DNA from 2 places in the Marinobacter sp. CH_CUG1437-1 genome. Region 1 is predicted to be linked to the other one. Evidence: predicted binding sites of a transcription regulator. Region 1 holds the regulator's gene; the other holds the start of a gene.
The links. The regulator FliA, encoded in region 1, starts transcription of late flagellar genes. The targets are predictions, from matches to a motif close to CTAAAGTTTNNNNNNNNNNNGCCGNTAA.
Positions count from the first base shown of each region.

Region 1 (9,177 bases):
GGCTTTTTCGGAGTGGAGGACTCTCCGCCGGCAGTCGGGCTTCCACCCTTGCCATGGAGATCGTCCAGCAGTTTTTCGAATTCGTCGTCGGTGATCAGATCGTCGCTGCCACCGCCTTCTGCCTCGGCCGCCGGCTTTTCTTCTTTGCTGACAGCCTCGTCCTCGCCCGCAGGTGCGCCGGCAAACTGCCCTTTTCCGTGCAGCTGGTCGAGCAGCGCCTCGAACTCGTCGTCGGTTATCTCGTCATCTCCGGAACCCTCCCGGTCACCGGAAGACGCTCCGGAGTCTGAAGCCGGTGCCTGTTCTTCGCTCTTTTCGTCCTGCAAGGCATCCAGAAGCTGTTCGAATTCGTCGTCGGTGATGTCGCCGCCATCCTCCGACGGTTCATTCTCTTCGTGTTCCGGCTGAGGGTCGGCGACAGGCGCTCCCTCACCCTCTGGCAGGGCCAGGGCATCGAGGCGGGCAATCAGTTCGTCCGGAGCCGGTGTTGGTTCCTCGTGATTGCGAACCTCTTCAAACATGGCATTAACGTTATCCAGGGCCTCCAGAACCACGTCCATCAGTTCAGAGTCCACCTTACGCTTGTGATTGCGCAGGGTATCGAAAACGTTCTCGGCGGAGTGGCAGCAATTCACCAGCGCTTCAAGCTGAAGGAAGCCGGCGCCGCCTTTAACGGTGTGAAAGCCACGGAAAATGGCGTTGAGCAGATCACTGTCGTCAGGATGTTGCTCAAGATCTACCAACTGCTCTGACAGCTTTTCGAGAATTTCACCGGCTTCTACCAGGAAGTCCTGCAAAATCTCTTCATCAGCATCGAACGCCATGCGTTACCCTCTTTGTTCAGAAACCGAGACTGGACAACAGGTCGTCAACGTCATCCTGTCCCGAAACTACATCTTCACGCTCATCGGCCTTGATCTGGGGCCCGACGCCCTTCTCTGCAGATTCTTCCTTCTCTTCAATCTGGTGCACGGTGCCGGTGAGCTGATCCACATGGCTGGCCATCACCACCAGGCTGAGCATCTGCTCCTCAACCTCTTTTACCAGGGCGGTGACCTTCTGGATAACCTGGCCCGTCAAATCCTGATAATCCTGAGCAAGCAGGATTTCCGACAGATTGTTGTACATGGTGTCAGCGTCGCTGGCTGTGCTGACAAAAAAGCGATCAATACGGCCGTACAGTTCCCGGAACTCCGCCGGCTGCATCTCCCGACGACGCAGACGTTGCCATTCGTCCCGCAAGGAGGCCGCTTCTTCACGAAACGCGTTGGCCACCGGCATGGTTTCCTCAACCAGGTCCATGGTGCGGTTGGCCGCTTCGCCGGTCATCTGCACAACGTATTCGAGGCGATCGGAGGCGTCTGTCATCTTCGACAGCGCTTCCTGCTGTTCCGCGTTCCGGGGGTCAATCTGGAAGTTCCGGATGGCTTCGTGCAGGCTCCGGGTCAATCGCCCTACCTCGCGGTACAGACTTTGATCCCTGACCTCGCTGAGTTCATTGATCAGGGTCATGGCTTTGGCATAATCACCGGCATCAACACTCTCTGCCAGCTCTGCTGCCTGCCGCTGGAGCTTTTCGGTCACCTCCGGCTCAAGGCCCCGATGGTTCTTTTTGCTATCGCTCATGAGAGCCATCCGACCTCTGGTTACTGGATTCTTTCAAAGATTTTCTCAATCTTTTCCTTGAGCACAGCGGCAGTGAACGGTTTGACAACGTAGCCGTTCACGCCCGCCTGAGCCGCGGCAACAATCTGGTCGCGCTTCGCCTCAGCCGTTACCATCAATACCGGCAGGGTTTTCAGATTCTCGTCAGCCCGGACAGCCTTCAGAAGATCGAACCCGGACATGCCCGGCATGTTCCAGTCGGTGACCAGAAAGTCGTATTTGCCGCTCTTCAGCATCGGCAAGGCTGTGTTGCCATCGTCTGCTTCATCGGTGTTGGTGAAGCCCAGATCACGCAGCAGGTTTTTGATGATCCGTCGCATTGTGGAGAAATCATCCACAATGAGGATTTTCATGTTTTTGTCCAATGGGACCTCCAGTTAGTAACACCCGGAATTCGTTTGACCTTCGCGTTCAAAGTCTAGCAGGCCGCTGTTTAAACCGCTTATTGTCAGACCTTTGCTTCCGTTGTAAAGCATCGGTTACCAAAAACTACAGACTGCCCCTTCGCAGACACAGACTGAACGCAATCAGCTGTCCGGTTCCTGGCGCCAATCCGACAACCGCCCCCGAAGGCGCAAGGCAGCCTGGCTGTGAATCTGGCTGACCCTGCTCTCGCTGACGCCCAGCACGGCGCCTATTTCCTTGAGGTTCAGCTCTTCCTGGTAATAAAGGCTCAGAACCAGTTTTTCCCGCTCCGGCAGGTCTTCAATGGCCTCAGCCAGGCTCCGCCGGAAGGCATCGGAGGACAACCCCTCCAGAGGGTTATCCTGCGTCTCTGTCTGTTCTATCGGCAGCTCTCCGGATTCATTGAGCTCATCGAGGCTAAAAAGTCGGCCACTGTTGGAATCGGAAAGATAGGAATGATACTCCGCAAGCTCCATGCCCAGCTCCTCGGCCACTTCCTGATCCTGGGCTTCCCGGCCAAGCCGGTCTTCCACAGCCTTGATGGCCTGGGAAATGCGACGGGCGTTTCGATGCACGGAGCGGGGAACCCAGTCGCCCTTGCGGATTTCATCGACCATCGCCCCACGAATCCGGATACCGGCGTAGGTCTCGAAGGTGGCTCCTTTGGTGGAACTGTATCGCTGGGCAGCCTCAAGCAGGCCAATCATGCCGGCCTGCATAAGATCTTCAAGCTGAACGGAAGCCGGCAGGCGGGCCATCAAATGGAGGGCGATTTTCTTGACCAGCGGCGCGTGTTGCTCAACAAGCTGAGATGCTTTCTGCGCACCCGACTGGTTATAGATTCCGAGGTTTTTCGCCAATGTCATGTATCCGGTTTCTTGTTTGACTGGATCCGATTCAGACTTCGACGAGCCGCTCCACAAAGAATTCCAGATGTCCACGGGGTGAGGACGGCAACGGCCAGCTGTCTACCTTGTCGGCCAGAGACTTGATGGCCAGGGAGGCTTTCGCTCTGGGATAGGCATCCAGCACTGCCCTCTGTCTCTGGACTGCTTTCTTCACCGCCTCATCGTAGGGGACTATACCGACATATTGTAGTGCCACATCGAGGAAGCGCTCGGTGACCCGAGTCAGTTTTTCGAACAGATGCCGGCCTTCCTGCTCATTCCGCACCTGGTTGGCAAGAATGCGGAAACGATTGGTTCCATAATCCCGGTTCATCAGCTTGATCAGGGCGTAGGCATCGGTGATGGACGTGGGTTCGTCACACACAACCAACAGTAACTCCTGGGACGCCCTGAGAAAGCTGACCACCGATTCGGAGATACCGGCGGCGGTGTCGACGATCAGGACATCGATCTGATCCCCCAGCTCGCTGAACGCATTAATAAGCCCGGCATGCTCCATGGGACTGAGCTGGGTCATCCGCTGGGTACCTGACGAGGCAGGAACGATCTTTATGCCGCCGGGACCATTTACCAGAACGTCCTTGAGGTCACAGTCGCCTGCCAGAACATCCTGAAGGTTACGGTTGGCGGTGATGCCCAGCAATACGTCGATGTTGGCGAGCCCAAGATCGGCGTCGAGCAGCACCACTCTCCGGCCTTTCTGCGCCAGGGCAATTCCGAGGTTGACCGACACGTTACTCTTGCCGACTCCACCTTTACCGCCGGAAACTGCAATCACCTGTACCGGATGTGCTCTGCTCATACTGTTTTTTGTCTCTCGCCACGTTTCGCCGGTGCGTTTCCGACGCCTGCTGTCAATCTGCCCGGTCTCAGGCGTGCTCTTTCAGGCCCTCTGCGACCGCCTGCTGTTGCTGGAGTGTTTTAAGCCGATCCACGGCCAGCCGCACCAGCGGAACAGCTTCTGCGTGGTGCAGATCTTCAGGAATCTTCTGCCCGTCTGTGTAGTAGGCTACCGGGAGACCGGTTTCCATGACAAAGCCGAGGGACTCACCCAGTGTCAGGGCCTCATCGATCTTGGTCATCACACAGCCCGCAAGATTTGCCATCTTATAGCAATGCCAGACGGATTTCATGATGCGCGGCTGACTGGTTGCCGAGACGACCAGGTGCGTTTTGACATTGTGATGGCTGCGAGCCAGTTCGGCCAGCTGTTCCTGATAACCTTTATCCGAACTTGTCAGCCCGGCAGTATCAATCAGAACCAGGTGACGGTCTGACAGCTCGTCCAGAATATCGTCCAGGCTGTGAGCCTCATCCACCACCCGAACCGGCACATTCAGGATACGACCAAACACGAACAGCTGCTCGTGCGCCGCCACCCGATATCGATCGGTGGTAACCAGAGCCAGGGAGTCGGAGCCATGCTTGAGCACATACCGCGCCGCCAGCTTTCCAATCGTGGTGGTCTTGCCGGAACCGGTAGGACCCACCAGCGCATAGGCGCCCCCCTCATCAAGCCACTCCATGCGAGAGGTCCGAACGCCGGTGCAGAGCATTTTCAGGGACTGCTTCCAACCATCTTCCAGTCGCCCTGCCTTATGGCGACGGGAAATTGACCCTGCCAGTTCGCTGCCCAGGCCGAATTCCTGCAGGCGCTCGGCCAGCCTTTGCTGAACAGCCGTGTTTGTCGAAACCACCGGGTCCGGCTGCGGGCGACCACCCTGCATCATATCCCTGAGGGAGCTGATCTCGGCGCGCATCTGTGCGAGTTCATCAGAGTAGACATCCTTCGGCGCCTGGGTCTCAGCCACACTATCACTGAAATCGCCGCCGACCGTTTCCTGAACAGCAGCGAACGACGGACCTGCGTAGCCGGCTCCCTGGGAGGCACGCCTTTCCCTGACTTCACGGATGCGGTCACGGGATCGGCTCAATTCATCCTCGAGACGACGATGTTGGTCAGCCTGCATTTCTGCCAGGCGGGATCCGTTGGTGGCTTCTTCGGCCTGGTTGCCCAGGCGCTGGCGCGCCATGTTTTCGTCATAGTCCAGCGCCGTCACGATTTCGACACCACCGTCGACCCGACGGTTGGAAAGAATCACGGCATCCGGCCCCATCTGTTCACTGACCTGTTTCAGCGCCTCTGCCATGGTCTGAGCAAAAAACCGTTTTACTTTCATGATGCCTCTTCCTCCACCGGCAACGCCGTGCCGGCGCTGTCCGCTCTGTCATCCGCGCCGTTACTGGCCAACGGACGCCACGATCGTAATCTGTTTGTTATCCGGAATTTCCTGGTACGAGAGCACGTGCAGTCGCTCTACCCCATAGCTGGCAAACTTCGCCAGGACCGGCCGCAGTGGCCCGGACACCAGCAGAATGGCCGGTTTGCCAAGCATCTCCTGGCGCTGGACGCTCTCCTGAAGCGATCGCTGGAGCTTCTCCACCATATTCGGCTCCAGAACCAGGCCAATGTCTTCCTGACCGCCGGATTGTTGACTCTGCTGAACAGACTTCAGCAATAACTGTTCCAAGTCCGGATCCAGGGTGATCACCGGTATCTCCGATTCGTTGCCGCAGATGCTCTGGACAATCATCCGGCGCAGGGACTGCCGGGCTACCGTGGTCAGCAGCTTGGGATCCTGGCTCTTCGGATGAACATTCACGATGGCCTCGGCAATGGACCGCATATCCCGGATCGGCACTTCCTCCTTCAGCAGGTTCTGCAAGACCTTCAGGAGCAGACTGATTGAAACGGTGGTGGGTACCAGCTCTTCGGCCAGCTTCGGAGAAATCTTCTCAAGCTGATCCAGCCACTTCTGGACTTCCTCGTGGCCCAGCAGTTCGTGGGCGTGTTTCTGCAACACCTGGTTCAGATGGGTCGCAACCACGGTACTGGCATCGACCACGGTATAGCCCAGGGTCTGGGCCTGGTCTTTCTTATCGGGCTCGATCCAGCAGGCATCCAGACCGAACGCCGGATCCTTGCCCTCAATTCCCTCGACCTTCCCAAACACCTGGCCTGGGTCGATGGCCAGCTCCCGGTCCGGGTGAATCTCCGCCTCGGCAATGGTCACGCCCATCAGGGTAATGCGATAGACGTTGGGCATCAGATCGAGATTGTCGCGAATGTGGACCGAGGGCATCAGGAAACCCAGATCCTGGGACAGTTTTTTACGAACACCCTTGATGCGACTGAGCAACTGACCGCCCTGGGACTTATCCACCAGCGGAATCAGCCGATACCCCACTTCCAGACCGACGATATCGACGGTGGAGACATCGTCCCAGCCCAGCTCTTTGGTCTCTCCGGGTGCCGGCAGCTGACGACTCTGATCGCCACCCGCGTCTCCGCCCGGCGGCAGATCCCGCCCCGCCGGTCGCGGTGCCGCGCCGCCAGCGCCCCTGGCCGGGAAGGCGCCCTCCTCCTCGACAGTCTGCCTCTGGTGTTTCCAGATATACCAGGCAGCACCGCCGGCCAGCGCACCAAGACCCAGGAAGGCCACGTGAGGCATGCCGGGAATCAGGCCGAGGATAATCAGGATTCCAGCCGCAATGGACAGAGCCTTCGGCGCACTGAACATCTGCTGCAGGATCTGGCCGCCCATGTCCTGGCTGGAAGTGACCCGCGTTACCATGATCGCCGCAGACGTGGACAGCAGCAGCGAGGGAATCTGTGCCACCAGGCCGTCACCAATGGTCAATAGCGCATAGCGCTCCATGGCCAGCCCGAAATCCAGGCCATGCTGGAGCATACCGATGGCGATCCCGCCGACGATGTTAATGGCAAGAATGAGCAAGCCGGCAATGGCATCGCCTTTAACGAACTTGGACGCACCGTCCATGGAACCATAGAAATCCGCCTCCTGGGCAATCTCGGCCCGGCGATGCTTGGCTTCGTCCTGATTGATCAGGCCGGCGTTGAGATCCGCATCAATGGCCATCTGTTTGCCGGGCATGGCATCCAGGGTGAAACGGGCACTTACTTCGGAGACCCGGCCGGCGCCCTTTGTGACCACCAGGAAGTTGATGATCATAAGAATCGCGAAGACCACCAGACCCACGGCGTAGTTGCCACCAATAAGTACCGCACCAAAGGATTCGATCACCTTACCGGCAGCGTCGCCGCCCTCGTGGCCGTTCAACAGAACGATCCGCGTAGACGCCACGTTCAGGGCCAGACGCAGCAGCGTGGCCACCAGCAATACCGTGGGGAAAGAGGCAAACTCCATGGGCCTCAGGGCGTAGACACAGACCAGCAGAATGACAATCGACAGGGTGATGTTGAACGTGAAGAACACGTCCAGCAAAAACGCCGGCATGGGCAGAATCATCATACCGAGCAAGCCCATCAGCATGATGGGAATGCCCAGATTTCCCCGCGTCAGGGTTTTGACGTTATTGAGGACTAAAGCTCTGTCCATGCCGGATACTTCTCCGATTGGCCGTGCCTGCAGGCGTTTCAAAGGTCGAAAATCTGACGCGGCGGCGTCGTTTGGAAGAGTTATCGCAAGATCCGTACCAGCCCTTAGTGGATTTCCGCGAACCGGCCATTTGCGGCCTGACTCGCCTTGCCAGATGCGGTATCCTTGCGCCATTTAAATGCGACGCTAAAACCCCAACCAGACACACAGGTGACCCCATGCCAATCCACGAGGTAAAACACCCTCTGATCCGCCACAAGCTCGGCATCATGCGCCGTGCGGATATCAGCACCAAGAATTTCCGGGAGCTGGCACAGGAAGTTGGTGCACTTCTGACCTACGAGGCCACCAAGGACTTCAACCTGCAGGAAAAGACCATCGAAGGCTGGGCCGGCCCAGTGAATGTGGAACAGATTCACGGCAAGAAAGTCACCATCGTTCCGATCCTCCGGGCCGGGCTTGGCATGCTCGACGGTGTTCTGAGCCTCATTCCTGTTGCCCGGGTCAGTGTTGTCGGCCAGATCCGCAACGAGGAAACACTCGAGGCCAGCACCTACCTGGAAAAACTGGTGGGTGAGCTGGATCAGCGAATGGCCATGATCGTCGATCCCATGCTCGCTACCGGCGGCTCCATGATTTCCACCATCGACCTGCTCAAGAAAGCCGGCAGCACCGAGATCCGGGCCCTGGTTCTGGTAGCCGCGCCCGAGGGCGTCAAGAAGGTTCTCGAGGCTCATCCGGACGTGTCGATCTACACGGCCTCCGTTGATGAACGCCTGAACGAGAAAGGTTATATCCTTCCGGGCCTCGGCGATGCCGGCGACAAGATCTTCGGCACCAAGCAGAAGGACGTTTAAGCATGCAGGATCATACCAACGACCCGGTCTGGAAACAGGCCATTGCCGGCTCACAAATGCTACTAGTTGCCTTCGGCGCCCTGGTGCTGATGCCATTGATCACCGGCCTGGATCCCAACGTGGCCCTGTTCACCGCCGGTCTGGGCACCCTGATATTTCACGTGGTGACCGGCGGGCAGATCCCGATTTTCCTGGCGTCCTCCTTCGCCTTTATTGCCCCCGTAATCGCCTCCAAAGGCCGGTTTGGCATGGAAGAAACCCTGGGCGGCCTGATGGCCGCAGGTATTCTCTACATCTTCCTGAGTGGCCTGGTTCGGATGCGAGGAACCGGCTTTGTCCGCCGCCTGCTGCCGCCAGTGGTCATCGGCCCCGTGATCATGACCATCGGTCTCGGGCTGGCACCGGTTGCGGTTCACATGGCCTCCGGCCGTACAGGTGACGGCGCCAACCAGCTGATCCCCTACGACACCGCCATCTGGATCGCGATGATCTCTCTGGCCGTAACCATCATCATGTCGGTCTGGGCCAAGGGCATCTTCCGCCTGATTCCCATCATGTTCGGCGTGATCACCGGCTACATCCTCTCCGCGTTTGCCGGCATCGTAGATACTACGCCCATCAAAGAAGCTGCCTGGTTTGCCGTTCCTAGCTTCGTTGCGCCCGAGTTCAGCTGGGGCGCCGTGCTGTTCATGATTCCGGTGGCCATCGCCCCGGCCATCGAACACATCGGCGACGTGCTGGCCATCGGCAACGTGACCCGTAAGAACTATCTGGAAAAGCCGGGCCTGCATCGCACCCTGCTGGGTGACGGCCTGGCCACCAGCGCTGCTTCCATGCTCGGCGGACCGCCCAACACCACTTATTCGGAAGTCACCGGCGCAGTCATGCTGACCAAGAACTTCAACCCGAAGGTTATGTGGT
Region 1 is NZ_JAYMEW010000003.1:698,158-707,334, reverse strand. Features, by position in the region: gene WA411_RS12050 (chemotaxis protein CheA) at 1-824, opposite strand, end outside; gene WA411_RS12045 (protein phosphatase CheZ) at 841-1,626, opposite strand; gene cheY (chemotaxis response regulator CheY) at 1,647-2,030, opposite strand; gene WA411_RS12035 (RNA polymerase sigma factor FliA) at 2,193-2,936, opposite strand; gene WA411_RS12030 (MinD/ParA family protein) at 2,968-3,780, opposite strand; gene flhF (flagellar biosynthesis protein FlhF) at 3,848-5,158, opposite strand; gene flhA (flagellar biosynthesis protein FlhA) at 5,219-7,399, opposite strand; gene upp (uracil phosphoribosyltransferase) at 7,618-8,256, shown strand; gene WA411_RS12010 (uracil-xanthine permease family protein) at 8,259-9,177, shown strand, end outside.

Region 2 (9,177 bases), on a different contig from region 1:
AAACTGCAGGCCGACGCCTTCAAACCCTGCGGCCCCCAGGAAACCAGCCGCCAGGGCTGGGTTCCACCCCTGGGCAAGCATGGCGAACAGCTGGTTCACAGTGCTAACGGCTATCACCTGATTGCCCTGCGCAAAGAAGAGAAAATCCTTCCTGGCCCGGTGGTGAAGGAAGCCGTGGAAGAGAAAGCGGAGGCTATCGAGTTCGAGCAGGGCCGCAAGGTCCGCCGCAAAGAAAAGGATGAAATCAAGGAACAGGTGATGCTGGAGATGCTGCCCCAGGCTTTCTCCAAAAATCGCCGCTGCTTCGCCTACCTCGCGCCCCAGGACGGTGTCCTGGTCGTGGATGCCGGCTCCGCCAAACAGGCGGAAGATCTGGCCTCCACCTTGCGCAAGAGCCTTGGCTCACTACCAGTTCGTCCGCCCGCCGTGGAGCAGGCGCCTGCCTTTACCTTCACCGGCTGGCTGAACGAATCCGTCGATCTGCCTGGCAAGGTGGTTCTGGGCAGTGAATGCGAGCTGAAAGATCCGTCTGAAGATGGTGGAGTGGTGCGCTGCAAAGGCCTGGACCTGAAAGCCGATGAAATCCGCAATCATCTCGACGCGGGCATGCAGGTAACCAAGCTGTCACTGACCTGGGACGACAACGTCTCATTCGTACTCGATGAGGAGCTGGGCATTCGTCGCCTGAAATTCGGCGAAACTCTCCAGGATCAACTGGACGACGTCGATGTGGATGATGCCGTTGCCAAGTTTGATGCAGCCTTCACGCTGATGACCCTGGAGCTGTCCCGCTTGATCCCGGGGCTTCTCGAAGCCTTGGGTGGTGAAGACCGTTCAGCGATTGTCGAAGAATAAAGCTGATACACCGGGGTCAGGTGCATAATCAATCTGACCCCGTCTTTCCCCTTACCGCTCAATGGGCGCTCTTGCCCAGGCGTTCTCTCTGCCAGTCCTTTTCCGGTTCGTTCAGAACCAGCCGCAGGTCCATCACCTCCTCTTCGATATTGAACTTGATCTCGAAGCCCAGGTGTTCCGCAAGCTGCAACATGGGGCGATTGTCCGGCAACACGTTGCCAACCATTTCCATGGTGCCCCGGGAACGGCAGTAATCGATCATCTTCTGCATCAGGGCGACGCCCAGGCCCTCTCCCTTCATTTTATCGTGCACCATGACCGCGAACTCGCATTGCAGGTTGTCTGCGTCAGTCCAGGTGCGCACGGTGCCCAGGGTTTCCTCACCTTCTCCGTCTTCCCTCGGCGCGTTGGCAATAAAGACCATTTCCCGGTCGTAGTCGATTTGCACCATCTGGGCAACGTCCTCCCGGGAGAAATGCTTCCGGTACTGGAAGAACCGGTAGCGGATGGATTCTGGCGACTGTAGCTCATGAAACGCCCGGTGCGCGGGCTCATCTTCGGCCAGTACCGGCCGGATGATGACCCGCCGCCCGGACTTCGGCAGTACAATCCACTCCTCGAGTTCGCGCGGGTATGGCTGGATAATCGGCCGGCCTGGCTTGTCGGCCAGATTGATGGCGATATTCACAGCCACGGCCCCCTGCTCGTTGAACAGCAGCGGCGAAATCTCCAGACCCTGTATTTCGGGAATGTCGATGACGATCTGGGAGAGGGTGACCAGCGTCTCGGACACCGCCCGGATATCCTCTTCCGGCTTCAGGCTGTGTTCTTTCAACAGCTTGTACATATAAGTCCGGCGCAGAAGCTCCCGGGCCAGCACCATGTTCAATGGCGGCAGTGCAATCTGCCGGTCGGTCATCACGTTAATCTGGGCGCCCGCTGCGCCACATACCACCAGGGGGCCAAATAACGGATCCCGGGTAATACCAACACTGAACTCAATCCCGCCCACGTGCTGATAGGAACGCTGAACAGCGAAGCCGAGGAAGCCACTGCCCGGAAAGTGGCTCTGGTATTCCTCCATCAGGTAGCGGCAGGAGTCCATGATGGCCGCTTCGCTGTTGAGCTTCTGAACCGTGCCCTTGTATCGGCGCTGGGTAGGACTCAGGTCGAGGAAAGGGTGGCAGGCCTGCTCATGGATGATGGTGATATCGATGGGACGCCGCTCAACTGCGAAAACCTCGAGGACCTCTTCCATATCGTCGCAGTACATGGTGTCGATGGTGCTAATGCCATAGTCACTCACCAGATCCCGGGCTTCCCGGTTCGACAGATGATACCGGCCAGAGCGCAATGCCCGGCTGACCACATGACGGGTGTGGGTTCGGTCTGCAAAGTGATCGGTAAAGGACTCGGGTGTTTCCGTGAGCAGCCGCTGAACACGCTGATGACGCACATGCTGCATGAACGCCATGACGGCTTTTTCGGGATTGAAGAACGACGGCAGCCCGGCCCGGTAAAACTCTTCCCGCGCATCCATGACCGTACTCTGGCCCAGCCAGCAGGTGAACACGTTCAGACGGGTGCCCTTGGAAGCCTGTACCACAGCGTCAGCAATCTGGAGGCTGTCCTCTGTCAGACTTGGCGCATACATCACCAGAACGTTTGCCACTTCCGGATCCTTGGCAAGAATCTTGATCGCCTTCCCATACAACTCCGGGGAAGCATCGTAGTTGAGATCGATCGGGTTCTTGCGGGTCCAGTAAGGTGGCAGCAGCTCGGCCAGGGCCTCGATACTGGCATCCGACAACTCCGCCAGCTCGCCGCCCAGGTCCGCCAGGCGGTCCACGGCCAACACCCCCGGGCCAACCCCGTTGGCCATGATCGCCAGGCTTTCCCGGCGCAATGGCCGCATCCGGGTTAACGTCTCGAGCGCATCGAACATCTGGCCAAGACCGTCCACCCGAAGCACACCGGCCCGCTGGAGCATGGCATCGTATATCGGATCGCTGCGCTTCAAACCGGCCGGCAGATCGTGGGGAAACCACTCCGATTCCGGTACCCGCCCGGATTTTACTGCGATCACTGGCTTGGTGCGGGAGGCTACCCGCACCGCCGACATAAACCGCCGGGCATTCGGAATGTTCTCGATGTGCAGAAGAATCGCGCGGGTCTGGGTGTCCTGCGCCAGATAGTCGATCAGATCGTCGTGATCGATATCCATGCCATCGCCGAGGGTCAGGAAGTAGGAAAACCCCACCCCCCGGGCAAAGGCCCAGTCTATAACCGAACTGGCAATGGTGCCGGATTGGCCTACGAAAGCAACCCGTCCCGGGATCGCGCCCATGTGGGCATAGGTGGCGTTCAGGCTACGTGCCGGAACCATCAAACCAATCGTGTTGGGGCCGAGCACCCGGATCCCGGTTTCCCTGGCGGCCTCGCGTACGGAATACATCAAAGGCTGACCGGTTTTACTGTGAGTACGAGACATTCCACCGGTCATGACAATGGCGGTGCGCACCCCGGCTTCCCCGAGCCGCTTGATGGTCTTGGCCACAGTATCCGGCGGCGTGCAGATAATGGCCAGATCCGGGGAAAAGTCCATTTTGGAGACTTTCTTGACGCAGGGTACACCGTGCACGTTGTCGTAATCGTTCTGGTTGACCACCAGCAGGCGCCCCGGATAACCGCCACCCATCAGGTTCCGCAATACCATGCCGCCAAGATTGTCTGCCCGCTCCGACGCACCGATCACCGCAATGGACGCGGGATTGAAAAGGCTCTCCAGATACCGGGTGCTCAAGCTGACTCTCCTATGTGAGTGGCCGGCAGGCCGTTGGCGAATAAATGTAATAAAACAGGTTACTTATGAGTGTAACCCTTATCTTAGGCCCTGATTCCCCGATGTGAAATGGCTATCGTCCCTATAAGACCAAAGAAACACGGCATCAGGCGGTTTTCCCTGATAAGCTTGAAGAAAATATAAGCACATCGAAGGCAGTTCGAGACGTATGACCACGGCATTCTTTTCCCACGATGACTTCATGAAACACAACATGGGGCCGGAACATCCGGAAAGCCCTGAGCGTCTGGCGGCGATCATCAGCTACCTGGCTGATACCGGTCTTGATCAGAAGCTCGACTGGGTGAGGCCGGAAGAGATCACCCGGGACCAGTTATTGACGGTGCATCCCGAAAAGTACCTGCATCAACTCGATCTGATGCAACCCACAAGGGGCCGCGTGTTTACCGATCCGGATACGGCCATGATGCCGGACACTTTGCGGGCAGCCCGCCTTGCCGCTGGCGCCAACATCCAGGCCGTGGATATGGTTATGAGTAGCCAGGTAACCAACGCCTTCGTTTGCGCGCGCCCGCCCGGCCATCATGCCGAGCGAGCGAAATCCATGGGCTTCTGCTTCTACAATAACGTCGCCCTGGCCGCCATGCGCGCTCTCACCTTCCATCACCTTGAACGGGTCGCGATCATTGATTTCGATGTGCACCAGGGCAACGGAACCGTGGACATTGTCGGTGGTGACGAGCGAATCCTGATGTGCTCCAGCTTCCAGCACCCGTTCTACCCGCATTCCCATGTGCACCGCCAGGCCGACAACATCGTCAACATTCCGATTGCAGCGAACTGTTCGTCTGAAGAGTATCGGAAACAGGTGGAGGCAGGTTGGCTGAAGCGGCTGAACGACTTCAAACCGCAACTCATTCTGATTTCCGCGGGTTTTGATGCCCATAGACTTGACCCGATGGCGGAACTTAATCTGGATACCGACGACTACCGCTGGTTGACGGAAATGATCGTGTCTGTTGCACGCGAGCACAGCAACGACCGCATCATTTCAACGCTGGAGGGCGGATACCACCTGAGGGCCCTGGCAGAAAGCGTAAACGCCCATCTGGAAGTATTGAACTCGGTTTACTGAAAGCGATTATCCCCGGGGCTCGCCGCCATACCCGTTGGCCTGCTGAAGCTCCGGGCGATCACCTGCCCTCTGCAAGCGGATATTGGTGCGGCGGTTATCCGCCGGCCGGTTGGATACCGGGTATTGGTCACCGTGGGCCCGAACGGTAATCATGTTTTCATCAATACCGCTCGCCTTGAGGTAGTCGGCCACCACGTTGGCACGATCTTCGGAAAGCGCGCGGTTGTCGATACGACTGCCAATGCTGTCACTGTGGCCATCCACGAAAATTCTCTCAACCGTGGTGTCGGCATTCACGTAGCGCACGATGTTGTCCAGCAACTGCCTGTCGGCGTCAGACAGTTGAGTGCTGCCACTGGCAAAGGGCACCCTTGAACGCTGAATCTGATCAAAGTTCACCGGCAAGAGATTCGACGTGCAGCGCTGATAGCGCTGGTATTCACCAGCAAAATTGATATTGGACACCTGCACCCGCACCGGACGACCATCAAACCAGGATTCCCGGGTAACCGTGGGGCGCATACCCTCCAGCAGGCCGTGGGCAACAACAAAGGCCTGGCGTGTATCCAGGGAGACCTGGCGGCGATCATCCGACACATTGACCGTGCCCAGGGGCTTCGGCGCCACACCCGGACGCCAGGCCGGTGCCTCCACCACGAGACTCCCCCGCCCTGGTCGCATTGGTGTCGAATCAGACTCCAGGAAAAAGCTCAGACTTTCACCCGCGCGATGATTGAACACGGCCCGACCGTAACCGGGAACCTCGTGCACCAGGCGACACTCGAATACCGATTCGGCAAGATACCACTGGCTATTCTCGATACCGGCACCATAGCTGGCAGCCTGCCCGGCAGCCGGCAAAAGCAGCACAGGAAGACTGCAAGCCAGCAGTGTATTGAGACGTTTTCCGAGGCGGAATCCCATAGTACGTGCCATCAGTGTCCGGTAGTTAACAGATTCTGATTGCTTAACGGCCCGCGTCTGCCTTTCTTTAGCTCCGGGCGGAAAACAATCACCCGCGCCTTCTGGTATAATTCGCCAAATTTTTCGGGGCTCTATCCTCCAGGGCCCCACAGCACGCCTCGCATAAGGTATTGCGGACAACTGCCATGACAGAAAAGCTTACTCTTACCCGGCCCGACGACTGGCACCTTCACGTTCGGGATGGTGACATTCTTAGCGACGTGGTACCGGCCACAGCGGCCTGCTTCGGCCGCGCCATCATCATGCCTAACCTGGTGCCACCGGTCACAACCGCCGCTGATGCCACAGCCTATCGGGAGCGGATTCTCGCGGCTGCCAAAGGCACCGGCTTCGAGCCGTTGATGACCCTGTACCTGACCGAGAGCATGACACCGGAAACCATCCGCGAGGCCAAAGCCGCCGGTGTTGTGGCCGCCAAGCTTTACCCGGCGGGAGCGACAACGAACTCCGACTCCGGAGTGAAGGATATACGGAACATCTATCCCGTGCTGGAAGCAATGGCAGACTGCGGCATGCTTCTTCTGGTTCATGGTGAAGTAACCGACGCCGATATCGATATCTTTGACCGTGAAAAGGTGTTTCTCGAGCGGGTCCTGGCCCCCACCCTGGAGGCTTTCCCGAATCTCAAGGTTGTGCTGGAACATATTACGACAGCCGATTCCGCCGAGTTTGTCCAGCAGCACACCGGCGACAACCTTGCCGCGACGCTGACGCCCCAGCATTTGATGTATAACCGCAACCATATGCTGGTCGGCGGCATTCGCCCGCACCTTTATTGCCTGCCAATTCTGAAGCGCAACCGCCATCAGAAGGCGTTGCGGGACGCAGTAGTCAGCTGCGACAAACGCTTTTTCCTGGGCACGGATTCTGCTCCCCATGCCAAGGATCGCAAGGAGGCTGCCTGCGGCTGTGCTGGCTGTTACTCAGCCTATGGCGCCATCGGCCTGTATGCGGATATTTTTGAAGAGCTTGGCATTCTGGACAAGCTTGAGGCATTCGCCAGCTTCAACGGCCCTGACTTCTACGGCCTGCCGCGCAACACCGATACCATTACCCTGGTTCGCGAACCCTGGACCATGCCGGCGGAGCTGCCATTGGCTGACGGAACCATCGTGCCTCTCAAGGCAGGTGAAACCGTTCACTGGCGACTGGCGTAAACCTGATCTATTCCTTCTCACCCACGGCCAAGACCGGAGCTTGAGTGACTGACGAAAACAAACCACCGCATCCCATGTCCCGCCGCTTCCGCGGATTTCTACCCGTTGTCGTCGACGTGGAAACCGCAGGATTCAATCCCGAGCGGGATGCCCTGCTGGAGGTGGCGGCGGTAATACTGACCATGGACGACGACGGCTGGGTGCGGCGAGCGGAGACCCACGTACAACAGATTGATCCCTTTGAAGGCGCCAATCTGGAGCAATCCGCCCTGGATTTCACCGGCATCGATCCGTGGAATCCAGAGCGTGAAGCGGTTCCCGAGCGGGAAGGTCTCAGTGAAATCTTCAGCCCGATTCGCAAGGCAGTGAAAAACCACGACTGCAAGCGGGCCGTTCTGGTGGGACATAACGCCACTTTTGACCACAATTTCATCTTTGCGGCCGCACTGCGAGCAGATATCCGGCGCAATCCATTTCATCCCTTTTCCACTTTCGATACCGCCACTCTGGCCGGCCTGGCGTACGGCCATACGGTTCTGGCCCAGGCTTGTAAGATCGCGGGCATTCCGTTCAGCAATAAGGAAGCCCACTCCGCAGCCTATGATGCGGAAAAGACTGCGGACCTGTTCTGCGGCATTGTGAATCGATGGAAAGAGCTGGGCGGCTTTCCACCTCCTGTGATCCCCGAAGAGACCGAGTAACCGCCATTAAAAAAACCCGCCGTAGCGGGTTTTTATTTGTGTGCCGAGCATGGCCTAAGATTTCAACGCCTTCTGGTACTCAGCTGACTTTAAACCGGGACAGCGAATCCTTGAGCTGATGAGACAACTCGGCCAGGTCACCACTGGCTTCTGATATCTGGGCCATGGCCTGTTTGGTCTCAACGGACTTTTCTGCAATTGTAGATACGTTGCGCGTTACTTCTTCGGCTGTGGCTGATTGCTCTTCGGATGCAGTTGCAATCTGCTCCGCCATACCGGACATCCGGGTGACCTCCTCCACTGCCTCGCGAAGCTGTAATACAACGGCTCCTGCCCGCTCGGAAATACCGCTGGCCTGGACGCTGCAGCGGGTAACCACCTGTGAAGCACGCTCCGACGAATTCACCAGAGTTTCGATGGAACTACTGATCTCCTCGGTCGCCTTCTGGCTATTCTGGGCCAGGCTGCGCACCTCATCCGCAACCACCGCGAAGCCCCGGCCCTGTTCACCGGCCCGGGCCGCTTCAATAGCGGCATTCAGAGCCAGCAAATTGGTCTGGTCGGCGATGGACTTTATCGAATCCAGAACCCTGGTGATGGATTCCATATTCTTTCGCAAGTCCTCTATGCCGGCCTCAGCTTCCTCCAGTTCCCTGGCCATAGCACGGGTGTCCTCAGCGGAGGATTCCACCTCGGCTGCGCTGCGGCTGACCGCCTCATGAGTGCGCTTGGCGCTGGCTGCCGATTCCGCGGTGTTCTGGGACACTTCGTTGATGGCGGAGGACATTTCCTCAATGGCCGACGCCACCTGCTCAGTCTGCTCTGCCTGCTGATTCACACTCTCCAGAGTATGTGAGGAAGTACCCGACAATTGTTCAGATGCACTGGCCTGGCGCTGGGAAGCCTCCTCGACCCTGAAGATCACTTCTTTCAGGTCCGACACCATTTTGAGCATGGAGCCGTAAACACCCGTTGCCCTGTCACTTTCGGACGAATCGATGACCAGATTACCCGCAGCCACCTGCTCCGCCAGTGCCTGCAATTCGGCCGGGTCTCTGCCGAGGGGTTTCATGATCCGCACTGCGGTCCAGACCGCCACGGCCACTACAGCCAGGATCACAATAGCAATGGCTATCGCGGCCAGCGTCCACATTTCACGCACGGGCGCCAAGGCCTCGTCTTCGCTGATCTCCGCCACCAGCGCCCAGTTCAACCCGCCTACAGCAACTGGCCTGTGGGCGGAAAACACTGGTTCGCCCCGGTAGGACGTAACCACGCCTTCACCGGAATTCCCAGCCAGAGCTTCATCCACCGATGTCGAACTTATGCGCCCATTCTCCGGGTCGGCAAAGGAAGCGACAACGCTGCGGTTTTCCGGATCCAGGTATGAGTCTGACCGCATCAGGTTATCCGGGCCCACCAGATAGGCATCCCCGGTTTCGCCCATGCCATCTCGCTCCATCATGATGTCGTTCAGGCTGTCGATGGGGAACTGGAAGGCCAGCACGGCCAGCCGCTCATCCTTTTCGGAATATATGGGGG
Region 2 is NZ_JAYMEW010000006.1:26,596-35,772, forward strand. Features, by position in the region: gene rdgC (recombination-associated protein RdgC) at 1-855, shown strand, start outside; gene WA411_RS15290 (bifunctional acetate--CoA ligase family protein/GNAT family N-acetyltransferase) at 914-3,658, opposite strand; gene WA411_RS15295 (histone deacetylase family protein) at 3,867-4,793, shown strand; gene WA411_RS15300 (flagellar protein MotY) at 4,800-5,717, opposite strand; gene pyrC (dihydroorotase) at 5,903-6,934, shown strand; gene rnt (ribonuclease T) at 6,979-7,635, shown strand; gene WA411_RS15315 (methyl-accepting chemotaxis protein) at 7,715-9,177, opposite strand, start outside.
Region 2: the regulator FliA is predicted to act here: its motif matches at 5,761-5,788, upstream of WA411_RS15300 (flagellar protein MotY).